Regions from separate parts of the Pseudarthrobacter sp. SL88 genome, predicted to be linked through region 2. Evidence: predicted binding sites of a transcription regulator. Region 2 holds the regulator's gene; each other region holds the start of a gene.
The links. Region 2 encodes HrcA, which represses chaperone genes, less so after heat shock. Its sites were predicted from a motif close to TTNGCACTCGNNNNNNNCGAGTGCNAA; they were not measured.

Region 1 (7,706 bases), 680 kb from region 2:
GGACCAGGTACGGGCCGCCGAGGAATTTACCCGCGCGCAGTAACGCCTACGCCGGCTTGACCGGCTCCACCTCGATGGCCACCCGGTCCTCGCCGATGCGGGTGAGGACCAAGGTGGCGGTCCGGCCGCCCTTCCTGTTGCCCGCGCCCTTGCCGCCCAGCAGTTGCTTGCGGAGTTCCTCCGGCGTGACGGCGGTGCCGCGCTTCTTGATGTCCAGCACGGTGATGCCTTCCTGCTTCACCCAGGACTTCAGCGCCTTGACGTTGTACGGCATCACACGCAGGACCTTATAGGCGCGGGCGAACGGGGTATCTGCGAGGGCGGGCGAGCAGATGTAGGCGATGTGCTCGTCCAGCAGGTGCCCGCGCAGTTCGAGCGCGAGGTCGGCCACGAGGCCTGCCCGGATGACCGCTCCGTCCGGCTCATACAGGTACCCTTCAGCCGGGCCCACCGGAGCCTCGGGCCCCTCCCCAAAATCCTCCCCGCTGGTCAGCTCGGCCGCTCCCTGCGGTCCCAGCAGCAGGGCCGCGCGGCGTATCCCCGGCCGGCTGACCGAGTTGAACCACAGGGCCACTTCGGTGACGTCCCCACCAACGGACACCCACTGCGCTTCGCAGCCCTGCGGAACCGAATCGTGGGGCATGCCCGGGCCCATCTTGACGCCCACGGCCTTCCCGGACGCGGCAAGGGACTCCACGAAGGACAACGGGGGAGAGAACGCCTCGGGGTCCCAGATGCGCTTGGTGCCGGAGGTGGAGGTGACCCTGCGCGCCGGGTCCAGCCAGACGCCGTCCACCCCGTCCAGGGGGACCGAGGTGGCGTCGGCGTGCACAACCTCCGCATTGGGAAAGGGGATGAGGTTCACCGTGGCGCACGCGGCCGTGGTTTCATCGAGCTCCACTGCCGTCACGGCGATGTCCAGGGAGGCGAGGGCCAGCGAATCGGCGCCGAGCCCGCAGCCCAGGTCCGCCACGTGGCTAACGCCGGCGGCGGCGAACCGCTGGGCGTGCCGGGCGGCAACATTCAGGCGGGTGGCCTGTTCCAGCCCCGCCTGGGTGAAGAGCATTTGCCGGGCGAACTCGCCGAACTTCGCTCCGGCCTTCGTGCGGAGCCGGGACTGGGTGAGCACGGCGGACACCAGTTCGGGGTTGTGGCCGGCCTTCCGGAGTTCACCGTTCAGGGCGAAGGACCCGTCCTCGGTGTAGGGGCCCAGCGACGCCAGCAACTCCCATCCTTCGGGGGTCAGCAGTGGTGCAATCTGGTCCTGGGGAGCGTGAGCCATGCGTTCCAGCCTAGTGCCCCGGGCTGCGGCGGGATGCCGATAGTGTTGAACCCATGGTTGACAGCGCAGGTCCCGAACAGTCCGGAGAACAGCCGCCCCCGGTCCAGGGTCCGGCGAGGTACGCGCGGCCCGCGTTGATCGCCGGTGCGGTGCTGGCAGTGGTGTGCCTGGCGCTGCTGGTCATCATCTTCTTCCTGGACACGTTCAACGCCACTGTCTATTCCGTGGGCGGTAACAACATCCAGGACAACACGCAGGAAGCGCAGGACATCCGCGGCCTGTATTCCGGTGCGCGGGCGGGAGGAATCGCCCTCCTGGCGGCGTCGCTGCTGGTGGTCCTCGCCTCCTCCGTGGTCCTCTACCGGGTCCGTAACCGGGGCAACGCCTCCGATGGCGGCGAGGACGTCGGCTTCGACGACCTCGGCCGCTGAGGGCGCTGGCCCGCACCCGTCAGCAGGACCCCTGAAATCACCAGGACGCCGCCTGCAATCTGGGCCGCCGTGATGGGCTGGCCCAGCAGTACGGTGATGATCGCCGTGAAGACCGCGATGAGGTTGAGGTAGTTTCCGGCATTTGCCGCGCTGGTGCGCTTCAGCGCCAGGTTCCACAGCAGGTAGGAGCCCAGCGAGGGGAAGACGGCGATGAACGCCAGGGACCAGGCCCCGGACTGGGTGGACGGGAACCCTGCACCGGTCACGGCGGCCACAGGAGCCAGGGCAACGGCCGCTAGGGCCGCCTGCAAGGCCGTGGAGGTGACGGCGGGTACCGCTACGCGACGGGCCAGGACCGTGTAGAGGCCCCAGACGGTGATGGCCGCCAGGATCAGCAGTTCGCCGGCGCCCAGCGAGAAGGTCAGGAGCCGCTGCAGCTGCCCGCCGGTGAGGACCAGCAGGACACCCGCCAGGCCAAATGCCAGGCCGATCCAGCCCAATGGCCGCGGTCTGTCCTTCAGCAGCACCGCGGCAAGCACCATGATCAGCACCGGGTTTGCGGCCGTCACCAGGGACGCGTTCAGTGCTGACGTGTGCTGCAGGGCGCTGTAGAGCAGCAGCGTGTAGGCGGTCATGCCCAGCGCGCTGAGCATGAGCAGCGCGGGCCAGTGGCGGAGGACTGCCCGCCAGTTGGGGCGGTCCACCACGTGCGCGAGGAACAGCAGCGGCAGGGCGGCCAGTGTCCAGCGCCAGAACGTCAACTGCAGCGGGGCCATGGACTGAACGGCGGCCTGGCCCACCACGAAGTTTCCGGCCCAGAAGAGGGTGGCAAGGATCAGGAAGAAGGCGGCTCGCACCGGTTCAATGTACAGGCTAAGTGTTCTCCGATGACGAAATGGCTGGCACTCGCCTTGACCGAGTGCTAACCCCGGCCTAGAGTCTTCATTAGCACTCTCCCTAGGAGGGTGCTAACACATGAAGAGCTGCCAGCCTGGCTGCTGCCGGCACCGCGACGACGGTTGCCAGCCATGGCAAACGGCTTTCAAGTCCACGAATTTGCTGACGAAAAGGAGAGGTCCGAGTGTCGGTCTCTATTAAGCCTCTTGAGGATCGTATTGTTGTCCGCCCGCTCGAAGCCGAGCAGACCACGGCTTCCGGCCTGGTAATCCCGGACTCCGCGCAGGAGAAGCCGCAGGAAGGCGAAGTTGTCGCAGTTGGCCCCGGCCGCTTCGAAGACGGCAACCGCGTCCCGGTCGACGTAGCTGTCGGCGACGTAGTCATCTACTCCAAGTACGGCGGAACCGAAGTCAAGACCGGTGGCACCGAATACCTCGTGCTGTCCGCCCGCGACGTCCTGGCGATCGTCGTAAAGTAAATCTTCCGGATCCCCGCGCCGCTGGTCATGCCTTGATGCTGGTCAGCTGCGCGGGGTTTCTGTCTTGAAAGGACACAACCATGGCAAAGCAGCTTGCGTTTAACGACGCTGCCCGCCGGTCCCTCGAAGCCGGCATCGACAAGCTCGCCAACACTGTCAAGGTGACGCTCGGCCCCCGCGGCCGCAACGTCGTCCTGGACAAGAAGTGGGGCGCACCCACCATCACGAACGACGGCGTCACCATCGCCCGCGAAGTCGAGCTGGACGACCCCTACGAGAACCTTGGCGCACAGCTCGCCAAGGAAGTTGCCACCAAGACCAACGATGTTGCCGGTGACGGCACCACCACCGCAACGGTCCTGGCCCAGGCACTGGTCAAGGAAGGCCTCCGCAACGTGGCCGCAGGCGCCGCTCCCGGCCAGATCAAGCGGGGCATCGAGGTTTCGGTTGAGGCCGTGGCTGCCCGCCTGCTCGAGAACGCCCGTCCGGTCGAAGGCACCCAGGTTGCCAACGTGGCCTCCATCTCCGCCCAGAGCGACGAGGTGGGCGAACTGCTCGCCGAGGCATTCGGCAAGGTGGGCAAGGATGGTGTGATCACCATCGAGGAATCCTCCACCACGCAGACCGAGCTGGTCCTCACCGAAGGCATGCAGTTCGACAAGGGCTACCTGTCCCCGTACTTCGTCACCGACGCAGAGCGCCAGGAAGCAGTCCTCGAGGACGCCCTCATCCTGATCAACCAGGGCAAGATCTCCGCCGTGCAGGAATTCCTGCCGCTGCTGGAGAAGGCGCTGCAGAGCTCCAAGCCCCTGTTCATCATCGCCGAGGACATCGACGGCGAGGCCCTGTCCACGCTGATCGTCAACCGCATCCGTGGCACCCTCAACGTGGTGGCAGTCAAGGCTCCCGGCTTTGGCGACCGCCGCAAGGCCATGCTGCAGGACATCGCCACCCTCACCGGTGCGCAGGTTGTTTCCCCTGAGCTGGGCCTGAGCCTGGACACCGTTGGCCTCGAGGTGCTCGGTACTGCCCGCCGCATCACCGTCACCAAGGACAACACCACCATCGTTGACGGCGCCGGTTCGGCCGAGGACGTCTCCGCCCGCGTTGCCCAGCTCCGCGCTGAGCTGACCCGCACCGACTCCGATTGGGACAAGGAAAAGCTCCAGGAACGCCTGGCCAAGCTGGCCGGCGGCATCGGCGTGATCAAGGTCGGCGCTGCCACCGAGGTTGAGCTGAAGGAAAAGAAGCACCGCATCGAAGATGCGGTTTCTTCCACCCGCGCCGCCTTGGAAGAAGGCATCGTGGCCGGCGGCGGTTCCGCGCTGATCCACGCCCTGAAGGCACTGGATGAGGACCCGGCCGTCAAGGCACTCGAAGGCGACGCTGCAGCTGCTGTCGGCATCGTCCGCCGCGCCCTGGTCCAGCCGCTGCGCTGGATCGCCCAGAACGCCGGTTTCGACGGCTACGTCATCACCGCCAAGGTGGCCGAACTCGACACCAACAACGGCTTCAACGCCAAGTCGGGCGAGTACGAGGACCTGATCGCTGCAGGCGTCATCGACCCCGTCAAGGTCACCCGCGCTGCCCTCCGTAACGCTGCCTCCATCGCAGCCCTGGTTCTCACCACCGAGACCCTTGTTGTGGAGAAGCCGGCCGACGAGGACGAGCACGCAGGCCACAGCCACTAAGGCTGTTGTCCCGCGGGTAAAGCCGCAAATACAGAGAACCGGTCCGGCCATCCGCCGGGCCGGTTTTTTGTGTGCCGTCAATGGCTGGGCCCATGCCGCCAGGGTTCCCTGGCCGGGCGAAGCGAGGTTAGTGGCGGCCTAAGTGGCATCCATCTCCCGGGTTTCAACGTCTCCGGCACGCTCATAGACCAGCGACACCGCACCTTTTGGAAAGGAACGGACCGGCTCGGCGAGGCGGAACGTGGAAGGGACGGTCCCGGCGTCGAACAACCGCTTTCCCTGCCCGAGTGCCACAGGATAGAGCCACAGGTGGAGGCGGTCCAGCACGTCGGCGGCCAACAGTGAACGGATGAGCTCGCCGCTGCCGAACATCTGCACTTCGTCATACTGCCGCCGGAGCTCTCCCGCCGCCGCCGGGTCCGGGAGCACCGTGGTGCCCTCCCACCCGGGATCGGTGAGGGACCCGGACACCACGAACTTCGGGACCCGGTTGAGCACGCCGGCGATCTCGTCTGACTGGTGCGGCCAATATGAGGCAAAGATGTCGTAGGTTTTCCGGCCCAGGAGCAGGGCATCCATGCGGTCGATGGCCGCGGCGATGTCCGCCCCTGCTTCATCATCGGAGACCGGCGCCTGCCAGCCGCCGAAGGCGAAGCCGTCCGTGGGGTCCTCCTCCCGGCCACCGGGCGCCTGGTACACGCCGTCAAGGGTGATGAACAGGTTCGCAACGATGATGCCCATCCGTCCATTCTGGAACCGGCCGTCCGTACCTGTCGAGGGTCCGGCGGCGTGGCAGACTGTTGCCATGCTGCTGGACGAGCTTGTGAGGACCACTGACGCCGTCGCGTCCACCCGCTCCAGGCTGGCGAAGGTGGACGCCCTGGCCCAGCTGCTGAAGCGGCTCGACCCCGCGGACATTCCTGCCGCCGTCGGCCTCCTCACCGCCAAACCCCGCCAAGGGCGGGTGGGCGTCGGGTGGCGCGGCATGTCAGCGGCCATGGGAGTGCCTGCCGCGGAACCCGGCCTCACCCTCGCCGCCCTCGACGCCGCGCTGGACCGGCTCCAGGCCCTCGCCGGGGCGGGCTCGGCAGCCGAACGCGCGGCCACCCTCCGCGAGCTCACCGCAGCGGCAACCGAACGGGAGCAGGCGTTCATCGGCGGCGTGCTCCTGGGCGAACTGCGAACGGGGGCGCTGGAAGGTGTCCTGACCGATGCAGTGGCCCGCGCAGCGGAGCGCTCCGTCGAGTCCGTCCGCAGGGCCGCGATGCTGTCCGGTGACCTCGGCTCGACGGCCCGGCTGGCGCTGACGGGCACAGCTGCGGAGCTGGACGAGGTTGGCCTGCAGGTGGGCCGGCCCGTGCAGCCCATGCTCGCAGGGACCGGCGCAAGCGTCACGGCCGCGTTGGAGACCACAGGCGAAGCGTCCGTGGAATACAAGCTCGACGGCGCCCGCATCCAGGTGCACCGGTCCGGCGACGACGTCCGCATTTTCACGCGCACCCTGGCCGAGGTGACGCACCGGCTCCCCGAGGTGGTGGAGGTGGTGCGCGGGTTTCCGGTGCACGATGTGATCCTCGACGGCGAGACCCTGGCCCTGGGAGAGGACGGCGCCCCGCGGCCGTTCCAGGAGACCATGTCCCGGTTCGGTGCCGACGCCGCACGCACCACGGTGCTGCATCCCTGGTTTTTTGACGTGCTGCACATTGATGGCCGGGACCTGCTTGATGAACCCCTGTCCGAGCGGATTAAGGTGCTCGAATCCATTGCCCCCGCCCACCGGATCCCGGGGGAGATTACCGCGGACCCGGAGGTTGCCGGGCGGATATCGCGTGACGCGCTCTCGGCGGGACATGAGGGCGTCATGCTGAAATCGGTGGGGTCCGTGTACTCGGCCGGGCGCCGTGGGTCCAACTGGATCAAGGTCAAGCCGGTGCTCACCTACGACCTTGTGGTGCTCGCATGCGAGTGGGGCTCGGGGCGGCGCGCCGGGATGCTGTCCAACCTGCACCTTGGTGCCCTCGACCCTGACGGCGAGTTCGGTGAGCCCGGCGGGTACGTGATGGTGGGCAAGACCTTCAAGGGCCTCACCGATGCCCTGTTGCAGTGGCAGACCGAACGGTTCCAGGAGATCGAGGTGCGGCGCACCGCCGGCACCGTCTGGGTGGAGCCGGTCACCGTCGTCGAGATTGCCATCGACGGCGTGCAGCAGTCCCCGCGTTACCCGGGCCGCATCGCCCTCCGCTTCGCACGGGTCAAGGGCTACCGCGAGGACAAGACCGCCGCTGAGGCCGACACCATCCAGGCCCTTCGAGCGCTGCTGCGCCCCTGATCCGGCAGCCGGCCTGCTGCTTGTCTGGCGCGGGTGCCCGGCGTACGGTGACGCTTAGGCACCGCTGCGGCCAGCGCACGATGGCGGCGGGCCGGCTCGGCGGGTATCCGGAAGGAGGCCAGGTGTCGGCTGAAACAGGACTGGATGACGGCCTGGACCGCGGCCGCGCGGCATTCCGCGAGCAGCGTTGGACCGATGCCTTCCAAACGCTGCGGGAAGCAGACCAATCGGGCGGACTTCCCGCGGCGGACCTCGAACGCCTTGCCACCGCCGAAATCCTGACCGGCAGCGCCGCTGCCGGGTTTGCGTCGCTGACCCGGGCCCATGAGGAATACCTGGTGGTAGGCGACCTTGCCGGGGCCGCCCGGTGTGCGGGCTGGATGGCAATCCACCTCATGCACTTTGGCGAGGGAGAACGTGCGGGCGGGTGGCTGGCCCGGGGGCAGCGGCTGGTGGCGGAGATCCCGCGGCCGGACGCCGTCGAGGGGTTCCTGATGATCCCGATGTCCCTGGCACGCCTGCACCAGGGTGACCCCGGGGGAGCCCTTGAGCTGCTCGCCCGGGCCGCCGGCATTGGCCAGGCCTTCCAGGACCGGGA
Region 2 (7,706 bases):
AGCCTCATTGGCGGCGATCCCGAGGACGTGCTGCGCGTGTCCGGCAAGACGGGCGTTGGCGTGGAGGCGCTCCTGGACAAGATTGTCCGCGACCTGCCGGCCCCCGAGGGCAACCCCGACGCCCCTGCCCGTGCCATGATCTTCGACTCGGTCTACGACACCTACCGCGGCGTGGTGACGTATGTGCGCGTGGTGGACGGCATGCTCCACCCGCGTGAACGCATCCAGATGATGTCCACCAGGGCCTCCCACGAGCTCCTGGAAATCGGCGTCAGTTCCCCGGAACCCACACCCTCCAAGGGCCTGGGCGTCGGCGAAGTGGGCTACCTGATTACCGGCGTGAAGGACGTCCGCCAGTCCAAGGTGGGCGACACCGTCACCAACCTGGCCAAGCCGGCCGCCCAGTCGCTCCCTGGCTACGCCGATGCGAAGCCCATGGTGTTCTCCGGCCTCTACCCGCTGGACGGTGCCGACTACCCGGTACTGCGCGACGCCCTTGAGAAGCTCATGCTCAATGACGCTGCGCTGGTGTATGAACCCGAAACCTCTGCAGCGCTGGGCTTCGGCTTCCGCGTGGGCTTCCTGGGCCTCCTCCACCTCGAGATCACGCGCGAACGACTGGAGCGCGAATACAACCTCGACCTCATTTCCACCGCTCCGAACGTGGAGTACGAGGTGACCCTGGAGGACAAGAAGGTGGTCCGCGTGACCAACCCCAGCGAGTATCCCACCGGTAAGATTGCCGAGGTCCGCGAACCCATGGTCTCCGCCACCATCCTGGCCCCCAACGAGTTCGTCGGTGCCATCATGGAACTGTGCCAGTCACGCCGCGGCGTCATGGGCGGCATGGACTACCTTTCCGAGGACCGGGTGGAAATCCGCTACCGCCTTCCGCTGGCGGAAATCGTGTTCGATTTCTTCGACATCCTCAAGTCCAAGACCCGTGGCTACGGCTCACTGGACTGGAAAGCCGACGGCGAGCAGGTGGCCGACCTGGTGAAGGTGGACATCATGCTCCAGGGCGAACAGGTGGATGCCTTCAGTGCCATCACGCACAGGGAGAAGGCGTACGCCTACGGCGTGATGATGACCGGAAAGCTCCGCGAACTGATCCCGCGGCAGCAATTTGAGGTTCCCATCCAGGCGGCCATCGGTTCCAGGATCATCGCGCGCGAAAGCATCCGGGCCATCCGCAAGGACGTCCTGGCGAAGTGCTACGGCGGTGACATCTCGCGTAAGCGCAAGCTGCTGGAGAAGCAAAAAGAAGGCAAGAAGCGCATGAAGATGGTGGGCACCGTGGAGGTGCCGCAGGAAGCGTTCATCGCCGCCCTCACCACCGACGAATCGAAGGACAAGGCCAAAAAGAAGTGACCACCGCGCAGCGGGGTACCCGCTGATGCCCAGCGTACTTCCCCTTGGTGACCCGGCGCCGTCGGACGGCATCCTGCCTCCGCAGGCGGCCGTCGGCGCGGGAGAGCGCGCGTTCGGGCTGTATGTCCACATCCCCTTCTGCGCCGTGCGCTGCGGTTACTGCGACTTCAACACCTACACAGCCACCGAACTCGGCGGCGGTGCCTCGCAGGATGCCTATGCCGGTACGGCAGCGTCCGAGGTGGCGTTTGCGGCTACGGTGCTCAAGGCATCCGGTGTACCGGACCGCAAGCTCAGCACCGTCTTTTTCGGCGGCGGCACACCCACGCTGTTGCCCGCCGAAGACCTGGCTTCGATTCTTCGGACGGCTATCGACCAATGGGGGATCGAGGAAGGCGCCGAGGTCACCACTGAGGCGAATCCCGATTCGGTGACCCCGGAGTCCCTGGCTGTGCTCAGGGATGCCGGCTTTACACGGGTCTCATTCGGGATGCAGTCCGCCGTTCCGCACGTCCTGAAGGTTTTGGACCGCACCCACACACCGAGCAGGGTTCCCCTGGTGGTGCAGTGGGCACGGGACGCCGGCCTGGCAGTGAGCCTCGACCTGATCTATGGGACGCCGGGGGAGTCGTTGGCCGATTGGCAGTTCTCCCTTGAAACTGCGTTGTCCTATCGACCGGATCACATCAGCGCCTATGCGCTGATCGTTGAGGACGGCACCAAGTTGGCGGCGCAGATCCGGCGCGGCGAGGTCCCGGGCATCGACGACGACGATCACGCAGACAAGTACGAGCTCGCTGACCGCCTGATCACCTCTGCAGGCCTGGAGTGGTACGAGGTCAGCAACTGGGCACGCACGCCGGAACAGGCCTGCCGGCACAACCTCGCTTACTGGCGCGGCGACGACTGGTGGGGAATCGGGCCGGGCGCGCACTCGCATGTGGGCGGCGTGCGCTGGTGGAACGTGAAGCATCCTGCCGCGTATGCCGGCCGGCTGGTGCAGGGGAACTCTCCGGCCGCCGGACGCGAAACCCTGGACGCAGAGACCCGGAACGTGGAGCGGGTCATGCTTGAGGCCCGCCTCCAGTCCGGGCTGGAAGTGGCAAGCCTGGATACAGTGGGGCGGCACCAGATCGCCGGGCTCATTGCTGAGGGGCTGGTGGATCCGGGCGCAGCATTCCGGGGGACGCTGGTCCTGACGCTGAAGGGCCGGCTCCTGGCCGACGCGGTGGTACGCCGGATCCTGCCCGACTAGGGCTGGGATGCTGCGGGTGGGCCCAGGGCCGAAGAGGTCCCCGGACCGGCTTGCGGGGGCAGGGAGCCGGCGGGACTACTTGATCCAGCGCAGGTTGAACTGGTACCGGTGCGGTTGGCCGCGGTTGACGTGGATGCCGGCCGCCACCGAAAAGCACGTCAGGGCAATCCAGATCAACGTGGCGATCACGGCAAAGATGTTTCCGACCACGGGAATGAACACCAGGATGTTCGCCACTACCGCTGCGATGGTGGGCGGCAAGCTGAAGTTCAGGGCCTCCTTCGACTCCTGGGCCGTGAAGGGCCCCCGGTCGCGGAAGATGAGGAAGATCAGCAGGGCGGGGACGCAGCCCAGGATCCCGCCGAAGTGTGCCAGGGTGGCCCATTGCCGGTCTTCGCTGGCCGTGAGCGGCAGCGCATTCGCGGGGACGCCGTGGTATTCGGAACGGCCGGTGCTGCTTTGGCCGTCCCTGTGCTCGCGTGCGTTTTCTGCCACAGTCTGTTCCTTCGAAAAGTGCAAATTGATGCTGGGGATGCAGTTGGTGCTTCGGCGCCCCTGCGGATCGCGGGGCACCGCAGTATCAAGAATACTGGTGTTTGCCGGTCCGGCGTCCGTCAGGGTGCTGTGAGGAAGTCGATGACTTCCTCGACCCGGCCCAGCAGTGAAGCCTCCAGGTCCGCGTAGGTATGGACGGCGCCGAGCAGTTTCTGCCATCCCAGCCCGACGTCCTCCTTCGTGGAGTGCGGCCAGCCGAACGCCTTGAGGATCCCGGTTTTCCAGTCCTGGCCCCGCGGTACGGACGGCCACTGCGGAATGCCCAGCACGGAAGGCCGGATGGCCTGCCACACATCCACATAGGGGTGGCCGACAATCAGGACGTTGCCAGCAGCGCCAGGGCCGGCCATGACAGCGTCAGCAATGCGGGATTCCTTGGAGTCAGGGACCAGATGGTCCACCAGCACGCCCAGCCGACGGCCCGGGCCGGGCCTGAATTCCTTTACCGCCCCGGCGAGGTCGTCGATGCCATGCAGGGGTTCGACGACGATGCCCTCCACCCGGAGGTCGTCTCCCCATACCTTCTCGACGAGTTCGGCGTCGTGCTTGCCTTCCACCCAGATGCGGCTCGCCTTGGCCACCTGCGCGCGCTGGCCTGCGACACGTACGGAACCTGAGGCGGTGCGCCCGGCTGACGGGCCGCCCGCTGCGGGCCGGGGTGCCGGTGGCATCAGCCTGATGGCACGGCCCTCGAGGAGGAACCCAAATCCCAGCCGGAAGGTCCGCGACTTTCCGCGCCGGTCTTCGAGGGCCACCACGTGCATGCCGCCGGACTTTTCCACCCGGGTGACGGCCCCTACCCATCCGGACTGTACGTCTTCGAGCACCATGCCCCGTTCCACAGGCACTTCCGGCAGTTGTGTACGGGCGGGAGCCGACATGTCCCTCGGGCCCCAATTCTGGTAATCCATGGTCACTCCGCCTCGCCGTAGGTCTTGTCCCGGAATTTCGCCCGGAGCGGTACCAATGCTAACAACGGGCCAAGGCATAATAGACTGTTAGCACTTAGGCATGTCGAGTGCTAACAATTCGAGCGCTAACAGTTCGAGTGCATGTTCGAGTGCGTGCAGACTGGCAGGAAGGAACGGGTGGCTGATCCACCCCGACTGGATGGAGGTGGAGTGTGAGTGAGCCGCGCAAGCTTGAAGTACTGCGGGCCATCGTGGAGGACTACGTCCACTCCCGCGAGCCGGTAGGTTCCAAGGCCCTGGTGGAAAGGCATCACCTGGGCGTTTCCAGTGCCACCATCCGGAACGATATGGCGGCGCTTGAGGACGAGGGCCTCATCACGGCGCCGCACACCAGCGCCGGCCGGATTCCCACGGACAAGGGTTACCGATTGTTCGTGGACCAAATTTCGGCCGTGAAGCCGCTCTCGCAAGCCGAACGGCGCGCCATCCAGTCCCTCCTGGAGGGATCCGACGACCTTGACGACGTCCTCGACCGCACCGTGCGGCTGTTGTCCCAGCTGACCAACCAGGTGGCAGTGGTCCAGTACCCCCACCTCAGCCGGGCGCTGATCCGGCACATCGAGTTCGTCCTGCTGGCGCCGCGCAAGGTCCTGGTGGTCCTGATCGCGAACAGCGGCAACGTGGAGCAGCGCGTCATCGACGCCGGGCAGGACCTCGCGGACGAAGCGCTGTCCGCGCTGCGTAGCCGTTTCCTGGGAACCCTGGCCGGAACACCGCTGGCCCGGCTGGCGCAGGCCCTTCCCGCCGTCGTCTCCTCTGTCAGTCCGGGGGAGCGGCAGGCGGCGCAGTCGCTGGCCCACGCCCTGGAAATACTCGCGCACAGCAGTCGCGAGGACCGGATGGTCATGGCCGGCACGGCCAACCTGGCCCGGTCCAATGTCGACTTTCCGCTGAGCATCGGCCCCGTGCTGGAAGCTTTGGAAGAACAGGTGGTGATGCTGCGGCTGCTGAGCGACATGGCGCAGGACCACCGTGGCGTGGCCGTCAGCATCGGCCGCGAAAACCCTTACGACGGCCTGGCCGAAGCGTCGGTCGTGGCCACCGGCTACGGTCCGGACAGCGTGGCCAAGATCGGCATCCTGGGTCCCACCCGGATGGACTATCCCAACACCATGGCGGCCGTCAGGGCAGTTGCCCGTTACCTTTCCCGCATCCTGGGTCCCTGACCGGCCCGGCCCGGCACCACAGCCGCCGGGCCCGCACGGCAGCCCCACCGCAGGCAGTACAACAAGGAAGAGATACGAACTTTGAGCAGCCACTATGACGTCCTTGGAGTTTCACCGGAAGCCACCGGAGAAGAAATCAAGAAGGCCTACCGCAAGCTGGCCCGGACACTCCACCCTGACGTCAACCCGGGCGAAGATGCGGCGGACCGCTTCAAGGCGGTGACGCACGCCTACGAAGTCCTCTCCGATCCGCAGAAACGCCGGGTTTACGACACCACCGGCAACGAGAACGGCACCGACAACGGATTTGGTGGCGGAAGCTACGCCGGCCAGGGCTTTGCCTTCCAGGACATCTTCGACACGTTCTTCGGCGCCGGGGGATCCTCCGGACCCGCCTCACGGGTCCGCCGCGGCCAGGATGCACTCATCAGCGTCCGTATCGAACTGCGGGACGCTGTCTTCGGCGTCAACAAAAAACTTGAGGTGGACACTGCAGTCACCTGCCCCACCTGTGAGGGGTCATGCTGCCGTCCGGGGACGCACCCCGAACGCTGCGACATCTGCGGGGGCAGTGGCCAGGTCCAGCGCGCTGTCCGTTCGATCCTCGGCCAGGTCATGACCGCTGCACCGTGCGGTACCTGCGAGGGTTTCGGCACGGTCATCAAGGACCCCTGCAATGAATGCAGCGGCCAGGGCCGCATCCGGAGCCGCCGCTCCCTGACCATCAAGGTTCCCGCCGGCGTCGCAACCGGAACACGCATCCAGCTGACCGGACAGGGCGAGGCCGGCCCCGCGGGCGGCCCCTCCGGCGACCTCTACGTAGAGGTCCGCGTCAACAACGACGCCACCTATGTGCGGGACGGCGACGACCTGCACGCAACCCTGAACATTCCCATGACGGCGGCGGCGCTGGGCACCGACGTCAGCCTGGAGACCTTCGACGGAACCCAGGACATCGACGTGAAGCCAGGCACCCAGTCCGGTGAAATCATCACCCTCCGCGGCCTTGGCGTCACCCACCTGCGCGGATACGGCCGCGGCGACCTGAAGGTGCACCTGCAGGTGGAAACGCCGGCCAAGCTCGACGCAGCGCAGGAGGAGCTCCTCCGGCAGCTTGCCAAGCTCCGCGGAGAACAGATCACCGAAGGCAAGCTCGCTGCCAGCGGCGGGATGTTCGCGAAGCTGCGGGACCGGCTGGGTAACCTGTAGCGGTGAGCAACCCCGTCTTTTTTGCCTCCGCCGGATCCCTTGACGGGCTGGAGGAGGGCATGGAGTTTGTCCTGGAGGGGCCGGAGGCACGCCACGCTGTTGCCGTAAAGCGCCTCGCGGCGGGCGAAGCCGTGGACATCGTCGACGGCGCGGGTACCCGCATGAGCGGGACGGTGGCCGAGGCCGCAGGCACCCGCCTCACGGTGCGGTGCGGTGCCCTGGTGGAGGAGGCCCGCCCCAGTGTCCGACTGGTGCTGGTGCAGGCCCTCGCCAAGGGCGACCGCGATGAGCTCGCCATCGAGACCGCCACTGAACTGGGCATCGACGCCGTCATTCCCTGGCAGTCCGAACGTTCCATCGTGCGATGGAAAGGTGACCGGGCCGCCAAGGCGCACGCCAAATGGCAGTCCGTGGTGGGCGCTGCCGCCAAGCAGGCGCGGCGGGCATGGATCCCTGAGGTGCGTCCCGCCGTCGACACCGCTGCACTTGCTGCCGCCGTGGAAGCCGCGGACCTGGCAGTCATCCTGCACGAAGACGCAGTGCGGCCCCTCCGTTCTGTGCTGGAAGGCTGGGACGGTGCCAGCGGCACCGGAACCCGTGAAGTGCTCCTCATCGTGGGCCCGGAGGGTGGAATCAGCCCACGGGAGGTGACGCGCCTCTGCGACCGCGGAGCCGTCACGGGCCTTCTGGGCCACCACGTGCTGCGCTCATCCACGGCCGGTCCTGCCGCCGTCGTGCTCTCCAGCGACATCCTGGGGCGCTGGGACGCTACCTGACCTTGAAGGACCGGTTGTCCTCGAACTGGTCCGGCCCGCCGTCGGACCCGGCCTGGGCGACCCTCAGTTCGTAGTCCCCGGCGGGGAGGGTCAGGGCCAGCGTGAACACTCCTGCCTGCCCCTGTTCCGACGACGCCGTGGTTTCGCCGGTGAGGAAGGGCGCCTTGGCGCCGTTGTCCCCGGTCCGCAGGATCTGCCAGCGAAGCTTGCCGCCCGCCGATGTGCTGCGTCCGGTGATTTTGACACTGCCGTCCGCCACTTCGGAGCTTTCCTGGGGATCGATGATCCAGACAGGAGCCACCAGGCCCGCCGTCCTGGTCATCAGGGCGCCCAGCTGAACCTGCCCGAAAGCCATGTAGTCGGTGTGGCCGTCCACAAGGATCCGTACCCGGATCTGCTGGCC
Region 3 (7,706 bases), 650 kb from region 2:
CCAGGATCCAGGAGTGTCCTTCCGCTGTCAGGGTCTCCTTGAACCATTCGGTCATATCGGCACGGCGGTGTTCACCTTCCCGCCAGCCGTCGTCTTCGAACGGCACGCCTTCATCGTCGGTGACCAGGTACAGATCCCGGCGCGGCAGGGTGTCCATGGCGTGATAGGAGCCGTAGCTGCGCTCCCCCAGGTAATACCGTTCCCACAAGGTGGTGGCCAAGGCATCGGTGTCGGCGATGACCAGCGGGCAGGTATCGGCCGCCGCGTTCTCCAGCTCGTTTTGGCGTGCGCCGATGACGCTGAAGTCCCGCGCAGTCCACACCATGTCGCCCAGTGCCGCGTCCGGCTTCCCGGCCCGCAGGGCGTCAAACTTTTCATAGGTGTAGGCGCGGCCGTATTCGGGTACATCGGCGATCAGCGGGAATCGCGCCCGGTAGTGATCCATCAGGGCCCGGGTGAGGGTGGTGGTGCCGGTGGACTCCGCGCCGACAACAATGATCCGGGTGGCCAGTTCCTGCCGGGCCGGGGCCACCACGTACGGCCAGGCTGCGGCGGGGCTGTCACGGCAGATGGTGCCGCTGATCGGGTAGGTGGCGCGGGACTGGTCGACGAGCACGTGGTCGGCGCCGAAGTAGCCCGCCAGCCGGGTGCCATAGGCTTCGGAACTGAAGACGGCGTCGACGGCGGTGATCCCATGGGTCTTCAGGGCCAGGCGCATGAGCTCGTTCTGGGCTTTCCAGATGGCGTCGGAGTGGTAGTCCTCCGGGCAGTCGTTCGGCATGCCGATGACCTGGACGTTGGTGTCTTCAAATTCGGCGGCCAGCCATCTGGCGCGATCGGCAACGGTGATGGACTCAAAGCGCGTTCCCAGGACGAGGACCACCACCTTTTCGGACTGCGAGGCGGCCGTGGCAATGAGGTGGGCGTGGCCGGCGTGCGGCGGGTAGAACTTGCCGATGACCATGGACTGGGTAAACATTGTCAGGCTCCTGCCGGGACGGTGATCATGGGGGCCTTCCCGGCGGCCCGGGTGCGCTTCCAGCCGCTGAGCCCGTAAACGCAGAGGGCGAGGAATCCGATGTACAGGATGGCTGTCAGCGCCAGCCCCCGGCTGAAGTACAGCGGAATGGAAACCACATCGATGAGGATCCAGACGTACCAGTGCTGGAAGATCTTTTTCGCCTGCCAGTAGGTCGCAACCAGCGAGGCTGTCAGGACAAAGGCATCCGGCCATGCCACCTGGGAGTCGGTGCCGTGTGCCAGGATCATGGCCACGGCCGCAGTGCCGGCCAGGGTGGCACCGGCGCTGAGGAGGACTTCCTTGCCGGCGGCGTCCCGGATGGGCAGATCATTGCTGGCCTCGGTGGCGGAGCTGCCGCGGACCCAGTTGAACCAGCCATAGACGGCCACGGCAGCGAAGATGACCTGAAGGACAGTTTCGCCGTAGAGGCCGGCACCCAGGAACAGGATAATGAACGCAAGGTTGTTCAGGATCCCCACCGGCCAGTTCCACAGCTTCTGCTTCGCGACGCCGTAGACGCACGCCGCGCCGGTGACGAAGCCGATGACCTCGATCCAGCTCACAGGAGAGCCGAGAAGATCTGGCACTGCAGCGGAGTTCATCCAGTCAAGTAGGGCCGTCATCGCCGGTTCCTCCCGTAATTATCAATCCGATAATTACAATCTAGCGGTTAATTATCAAACTGACAACTAGCGCGTCGAACAGCCGCGGCTGCCACTCCCGCCATGCCCGATGTTGCCAGGACACGACAAAGGCCATCCCGAAAGGATGGCCTTTGATGAAACGAAAACTGTGGAGCTAAGGAGATTCGAACTCCTGACCTCTTCGATGCGAACGAAGCGCTCTACCAACTGAGCTATAGCCCCGGAACGGTGCGGCCTTTTACGGGATCTGAACCGGTGACCCTAGGCTACACATTTTTCCTGCCCCAATGCCAACCGGCGCTCCCGGTTCCGTCGATGCCCGCCCGGACGGCCGGCGTCGGGCCTGGCTAGGGTCTATGCCCTGCGGCGCTGCAGGACGTCGTCGAGGTTGCTGAGCGCGCTCTGCGCCTTCGTGAGCTGCTGGGCGTCAACGGGTGCCCCACCGGCCGCTCCCGCTGCGTTTCCGGCAGCGCCCTGCTTCAGAGACGGCTTGCCAACTGCTTTCGGTGCTTCCGGAAGCTCAAGCGGCCTGGGCTCTGGCCGCTCGGCCTTGGCAGCCTCCACATACACAGGCTTGGGGACCTCAACAGGCTCCCAGGGGGTGCTGGAGGGAGCGTCCGACGCCGGTGCTGCCGCGCTGGTATCGCCCGCGGCCACGGCTACGGCGATGGCTGCTTCACGCAGTTCGACGGCGGTCAGCGGCTTGGCCTGGGGCTTGTGGGCCTCGGCGTCGAAAACGGGGCTTTCCGGCCGGGCAGGCACCGGCGCGGTTTGCGGCTTGGGCGGAATCCGGTCAAGGGGGGCGGCCGTCCGGGCCGGCGCGCTCATGGCCGAGCGGAACGCTGCATTGACCTTCGCCCGGCGGCTCCGGACAGCGAGGGTGCGCAGAAGAACGATGCAGGCCGCCGTGAGCGCCACGCAGGACAGCGGCAGGACCGCGGAACCCAGGCCGAAGGGCAGCAGGACGCCGGAGACGAATGCCGTGACAAGCGAGAGAAGCCCAACGAGTGCGATGGATGTGCGCCCGTAGTGGATGCGCAGCCGCCCGTTGGCTGCGCTGGCCGGCCCGGCAGCGGCCGCAGGCTTGGCAGCGGGTGCGGCGCTCTTCCTCGTATCCATCGTTTTCTCCTGCTTGGCGGCGACGTTCAGAACCATGCCTTGCGGCCGTTCCGGTTTCTCCTCTGCGGGTGTGTCCGCCACGAAATCGCCGGCGGGCTGGAACTGGTGCCTGCGGTTCCGGAGGACGTAGGGGGCAACCCACACAATCCAGAGCACGACAGCAACCACAAGGATCACAGAGCTGCTAAGGGGGAAGTCCACACTCAAAACCGTATGAGCATCACCACTGCCACACTGGCATTGGCTGCGGTGTGTCGCAGGGCGGTTGCCAAATGAGTGGAATTAAGACGTCCGGGACGACATCCATCGCGGCAACAGGCCGTCCGGGACCTCCTCGGAGGTCAGCGCGAAGGACCTGTGGTCAGCCCACTCACCGTTGATGTGAAGATACCGGGGCCGGTACCCCTCGTCGCGGAAGCCCAGCTTCTCCACCACCCGCAGGCTGGGTCCGTTTTCGGGCCGGATGTTGATTTCCATCCGGTGCAGCCCAAGGGTCTGGAAGCAGTGGTCCGTCACCAGGGCCACCGCTGTGGGGGCAATCCCCTGGCCAGCCCGTGCCTGGTCCACCCAGTAGCCAAGCGTGGCCATCATTGCTGAGCCCCAGAGGATGGATGACACCGTCAGCTGGCCCACGATGGGCGGGGTCCGGCTGCCGGCCATCCGCTCCGTAATGAGGAACGGCAACGCCGTGGACTGGGCCGCCTGCGAATTCAGCGATCGCACCATCTGCCGGTAGTCCGGCAACCCTCCGCGCGGATCCGGGTTGGATGCCTCCCACGGCGCAAGCCACTGGCTGTTCCGTGACCGCACTTCGGTCCATTCTTTCCGGTCGCGGTAGCGGATGGGCCGCAGGACCAGGTCACCGCATTCAAGCGTGGCCGGCCAGATGGGACCGAAGCGCACGATGCTACTTGGAGAGTTGGGCGGCGAAGCCCGGCAACCACTCCCGCAGGCCTGGGCCCAGGTCATCACTGTCGACGGCCAGCTGCACGCAGGCCTTCAGGTAGCTCAGTTTGTCGCCGGTGTCGTAGCGGCGGCCGCGGAACACCACACCGTAGACGCCGTAGCCTTCACCCTCGCCGGTGGCAAGTTCCTGCAGGGCGTCGGTCAGCTGGATCTCGCCACCACGGCCGGGGCCGGTTTCCTCCAGCACGTCGAAGACGGCCGGGTGCAGCACATAACGGCCGATGACTGCCAGGTTGGACGGCGCCTCGTCCGCCGCAGGCTTCTCGACGAGCCTGTTGATCCGGACGTAGCCTTCGCCGTCGATCTCCTCGATGTCCGCGCAGCCGTAGGCGCTGATCTGGGACGGATCCACTTCGATCAGCGCAACCACCGAACCGCCGGTCTTGGCCTGCACGTCAATCATGGTTCCCAGGAGCTCGTCCCGGGCATCAATCAGGTCATCACCGAGGAGCACGGCAAAGGGCTCGTTGCCCACGTGCTGGCGGGCACGCAGCACTGCGTGGCCGAGGCCGTTGGGGTCGCCCTGGCGGACGTAGTGGATGTCGCCGAGGTTGCTGGCGGCCTGGATGGACTCCAGCTTCTTGGTGTCACCCTTGTCCGAGAGGGCGGACTCGAGCGACGGGACACGGTCAAAGTGGTCCTCGAGCGCCCGCTTGTTGCGGCCCGTAATCATCAGGACATCGTTGAGCCCGACGCCAACGGCTTCCTCCACGACGTACTGGATGGCAGGCTTATCCACCACCGGAAGCATTTCCTTGGGCATGGCCTTGGTGGCGGGAAGGAACCGGGTGCCCAGCCCCGCAGCGGGGATGACGGCTTTGCGAACTCTCGGGTTACTGGTAGTCACCGGACTAATCTAGCGTCAGCGGCAAGCATTAAGTAATCAGCCGTCCGGTCCCGGCGCGGACCTGCACATGAACCAGCCGCCCGCGGCGATGGAGGGAAAACCCATGACTGAATATCAGACCGGTGCCAAGGACGGCATCCGGACTGCCCACCGTGCCCGCCGCGCGGAACTCTCGCCGGCGGCCCTGGAGGAGGCCGGCAACGCCCTGGCGGAACATGGCACAGCCTGGGCCGGCTCCCTTGTGGACGGCGCGACCGCAACCTTCTGCGTCTATCTGGGCGTCGGCGTCGAACCCCCCACCCTCCCGCTGATCCGGGCCCTCCACGCCCGCGGACACCACGTCCTCCTGCCGGTGTGCGAACCCGCGCGCGAGCTGAGCTGGGTATTTTGGTCTCCGGGCATCCCGTTTGCACGCAGCCGCTACGCGCCCGTCATGGAACCTGACGGGCCGCGGCACGGGCCGGATGTGGCCGGCGGGGCCTCCGGGCTGTTTATTCCGGCCACTGCCGTTGATCTTTCCGGTAACCGGATTGGCCAGGGCGGAGGCTATTACGACAAGTTCCTGGGCCATTTGGACACTGCCGGGAAGCATATTCCGCTCGCAGCTGTTATCTACGACGAAGAACTATTGCCTGCCGGTCGGGTCCCCGCCGAGGAGTTCGACCGTCCCGTTCCGGCCGTCCTGACACCGGGCGGACTTCGGGTCCTGGCGGGAGCACCCTGAACCCGGACAGTCGGTGGACGGGGATGATAGAATTAGCACTCAGGCCCTGCGACTGCTAACGGACCACCAGTGGAACGGGTGGCAGCACGGGACCTCTCGTTTGCCCAAGAGGAGGAGCACCAGTGCCAACATATGCTTACGCCTGCAAGGATTGCGGCCATGCTTTTGACATCGTCCAGTCATTCTCGGACAGCACGCTGACGTCCTGCCCGGAATGTGAAGGCACGCTGCGCAAGAAATTCAACAGCGTGGGCGTCGTCTTCAAGGGATCGGGCTTCTACCGCACTGACTCCCGCGATTCCAAGGGCAGCACCGTTTCCGCAGCACCCGCGGCTCCGGCAGCCCCCGCTCCGGCGCCCGCCCCGGCGGCTGCCGCCAGCTGACACCGGTCCGCACCCGTCCCAACACACCCGGACTGCCAGCGGCCCCGGACCTAAAGTCGGCACCACTATGTTGTCCACATAGGGCCGGGGCCGCTGTCGTCGGCCATGCCTGCCCACCTAGCGTGAAGGCATGCCTGCACATCCCCCCGGTGCCCACCGCAGACCGTCCGTCTTCCAAGCTAAAAAGGGCGCTGCCGCGTCCCGGCGCGGCAGCCCGCTGACCCGTGTGGCCGGGATACTCAACCGCAACCGGCGCCTCGCTGTTGCCCTTCTTCTCTGCGCGGCGGCGTCCATCACGGTCCACCAGCTCACCCCTGCGCCGGCCGAGAGCGTCACGGCCCTGTCCGCAGCCAGAGACCTGCCCGCCGGAACAGCTGTAACTGCCGCGGACCTCGTTCCGGTGCGGGTACCGCCCGGCCTGCTGTCCGAAGGCGTGCTGAGCGGGCAGGCTGAGGCGGCAGGCAAGCAGTTGGCAACCCCGCTGCGAAAAGGGCAGCTGGTCACCGATGTCCAGCTCCTCGGTCCCGGGCTGCTCACCGGCACTCCCCCGGGATCGGCGGCCGTTCCATTGCGGATGGCCGATGCTTCATCCATCCAATTGGTTTCGCCGGGACAACTGGTGAACGTCGTCCTGACATCCGGAAACGGGTTCGACCAGCAGGGACCCTCGGAAGTCCTGGCCGCGGGAGTCCCCGTCCTCTGGACCGCAGCCAAAGGTGGGCAGGGCGGACAATGGCTGGGCACCGCCGAAACCGACGGGCTGATCGTGGTGGCAGCCACCGCTGAACAGTCAGCGCGGCTGGCAGGGGCGTCCACGCAGGGCAAATTGTTCTTCGTCCTGGTGGGACCGCCGTCGTGACAGGCCCTGCCGAGCCCGGCAGGGCCTGTCATAACGTCTACAGGGCTATGGGCCTTCAGCCCCAGTGCGGGGGCTTCTGCTCCTTCAACCATGCGTCATGGTCCTCGTCGCGATCGCCCCACGCCCGCGCGTCATCTTCCGCGGCAGTTTTGGGCAATACGCCTTCCACTAGGCTGCGCGCTGCGGATGAGCCGGCCTCTTCCGTGTCCACGGCATCACCGGAACCTTCGGTGCTTTCGGTATCGGCCGCATCCGCGGTGCTGTCAGCGTCCTCGGGGTTCACGTCATCCTGTGGCGTCTCAGCATCCTTCGGGGTCACGGTGCCCGCCTCCTCACTGTCTGGTCCTGCTGCGGCGTCGCCGGCGCCGTTTGAATCCGGATCGTCCTGGGATTCACGGCGTTCCCCGCCTCCTTGGGCGTCACGCCGGAACCCTGACACGCTGGTGGCCGGGTATGAAACTGAAGCAGGCTGCGCGGCGTCGATTCCATTCAGCGCCTGATGGACGTCGTCGTCAAGGAAACCGGCGGACTCTGCCGAGCGGCCCGGAAGAACCACCCGTTCCAGCCCCAGGTACCCTGCGATCCGGTCCGCGCAGGCCGAAGGATCGGTGAACACCTCAATGGTCCACAGCGGCATGTACCGCCACCCCAGCCGCTCCAGCATCTGCGGCCGCAGCCTGCTGCGCTCACGGACGCTCATGGTGCGGTACTGCTCGGTGCCATCGGACTCAATCGCCACCGGCCAGGGAAGGTCTGCCTCATCCTGGCCCATGGTGCCCAGCGGGTCTGCGGCCGCCACCACGTCGATAACGCCGTCGTATTGGTGCCACACCCGGGCGCCGCGTGCACGAAGCCTGTCGCCGAGGTCGGCAACAAGCGGGTCGGCCCCGAGCGCCTGCTCGCTGGCAGCGGCCCGGGAAGCCGGAGTTCCGAGGTCGGTGTTTCCCGAAATCTCCCGGTCAAGCAGCGCGTACAGGTCCAAGGCACCGTACGACAACCTGGTGTGGTCCAGGTCCTCCGGGCGGAAGCACGTCAGAACGTGGATGGAACGGCGGGCACGGGTCATGGCCAGCGCAAACTTCTCCCTGCCGCCCTCGGCGGACAACGGGCCAAAGTTGTGAAGGGCACGCCCGTGGGGTGTGC

Region 1: the regulator HrcA is predicted to act here: its motif matches at 2,613-2,639, upstream of groES (co-chaperone GroES).
Region 3: the regulator HrcA is predicted to act here: its motif matches at 5,354-5,380, upstream of OVA06_RS05280 (FmdB family zinc ribbon protein).

The regions. Positions count from the first base shown of each region.
Region 1 covers NZ_JAPPRD010000001.1:1,111,725-1,119,430, forward strand. Annotated here, with positions in the region: gene OVA06_RS05150 (shikimate 5-dehydrogenase) at 1-43, shown strand, start outside; gene OVA06_RS05155 (class I SAM-dependent methyltransferase) at 47-1,282, opposite strand; gene OVA06_RS05160 (hypothetical protein) at 1,336-1,713, shown strand; gene OVA06_RS05165 (DMT family transporter) at 1,641-2,570, opposite strand; gene groES (co-chaperone GroES) at 2,795-3,088, shown strand; gene groL (chaperonin GroEL) at 3,169-4,779, shown strand; gene OVA06_RS05180 (dihydrofolate reductase family protein) at 4,918-5,520, opposite strand; gene OVA06_RS05185 (ATP-dependent DNA ligase) at 5,585-7,108, shown strand; gene OVA06_RS05190 (response regulator transcription factor) at 7,231-7,706, shown strand, end outside.
Region 2 covers NZ_JAPPRD010000001.1:1,787,993-1,795,698, forward strand. Annotated here, with positions in the region: gene lepA (translation elongation factor 4) at 1-1,371, shown strand, start outside; gene hemW (radical SAM family heme chaperone HemW) at 1,397-2,626, shown strand; gene OVA06_RS08240 (DUF4870 domain-containing protein) at 2,702-3,121, opposite strand; gene OVA06_RS08245 (DUF3097 domain-containing protein) at 3,241-4,092, opposite strand; gene hrcA (heat-inducible transcriptional repressor HrcA) at 4,305-5,318, shown strand; gene dnaJ (molecular chaperone DnaJ) at 5,400-6,527, shown strand; gene OVA06_RS08260 (16S rRNA (uracil(1498)-N(3))-methyltransferase) at 6,530-7,303, shown strand; gene OVA06_RS08265 (GerMN domain-containing protein) at 7,296-7,706, opposite strand, start outside.
Region 3 covers NZ_JAPPRD010000001.1:1,142,760-1,150,465, reverse strand. Annotated here, with positions in the region: gene OVA06_RS05315 (AAA family ATPase) at 1-979, opposite strand, end outside; gene pnuC (nicotinamide riboside transporter PnuC) at 982-1,644, opposite strand; tRNA gene OVA06_RS05305 (tRNA-Ala) at 1,815-1,887, opposite strand; gene OVA06_RS05300 (hypothetical protein) at 2,020-2,961, opposite strand; gene OVA06_RS05295 (GNAT family N-acetyltransferase) at 3,067-3,687, opposite strand; gene galU (UTP--glucose-1-phosphate uridylyltransferase GalU) at 3,692-4,597, opposite strand; gene OVA06_RS05285 (5-formyltetrahydrofolate cyclo-ligase) at 4,701-5,321, shown strand; gene OVA06_RS05280 (FmdB family zinc ribbon protein) at 5,444-5,704, shown strand; gene OVA06_RS05275 (RcpC/CpaB family pilus assembly protein) at 5,835-6,563, shown strand; gene OVA06_RS05270 (AAA family ATPase) at 6,619-7,706, opposite strand, start outside.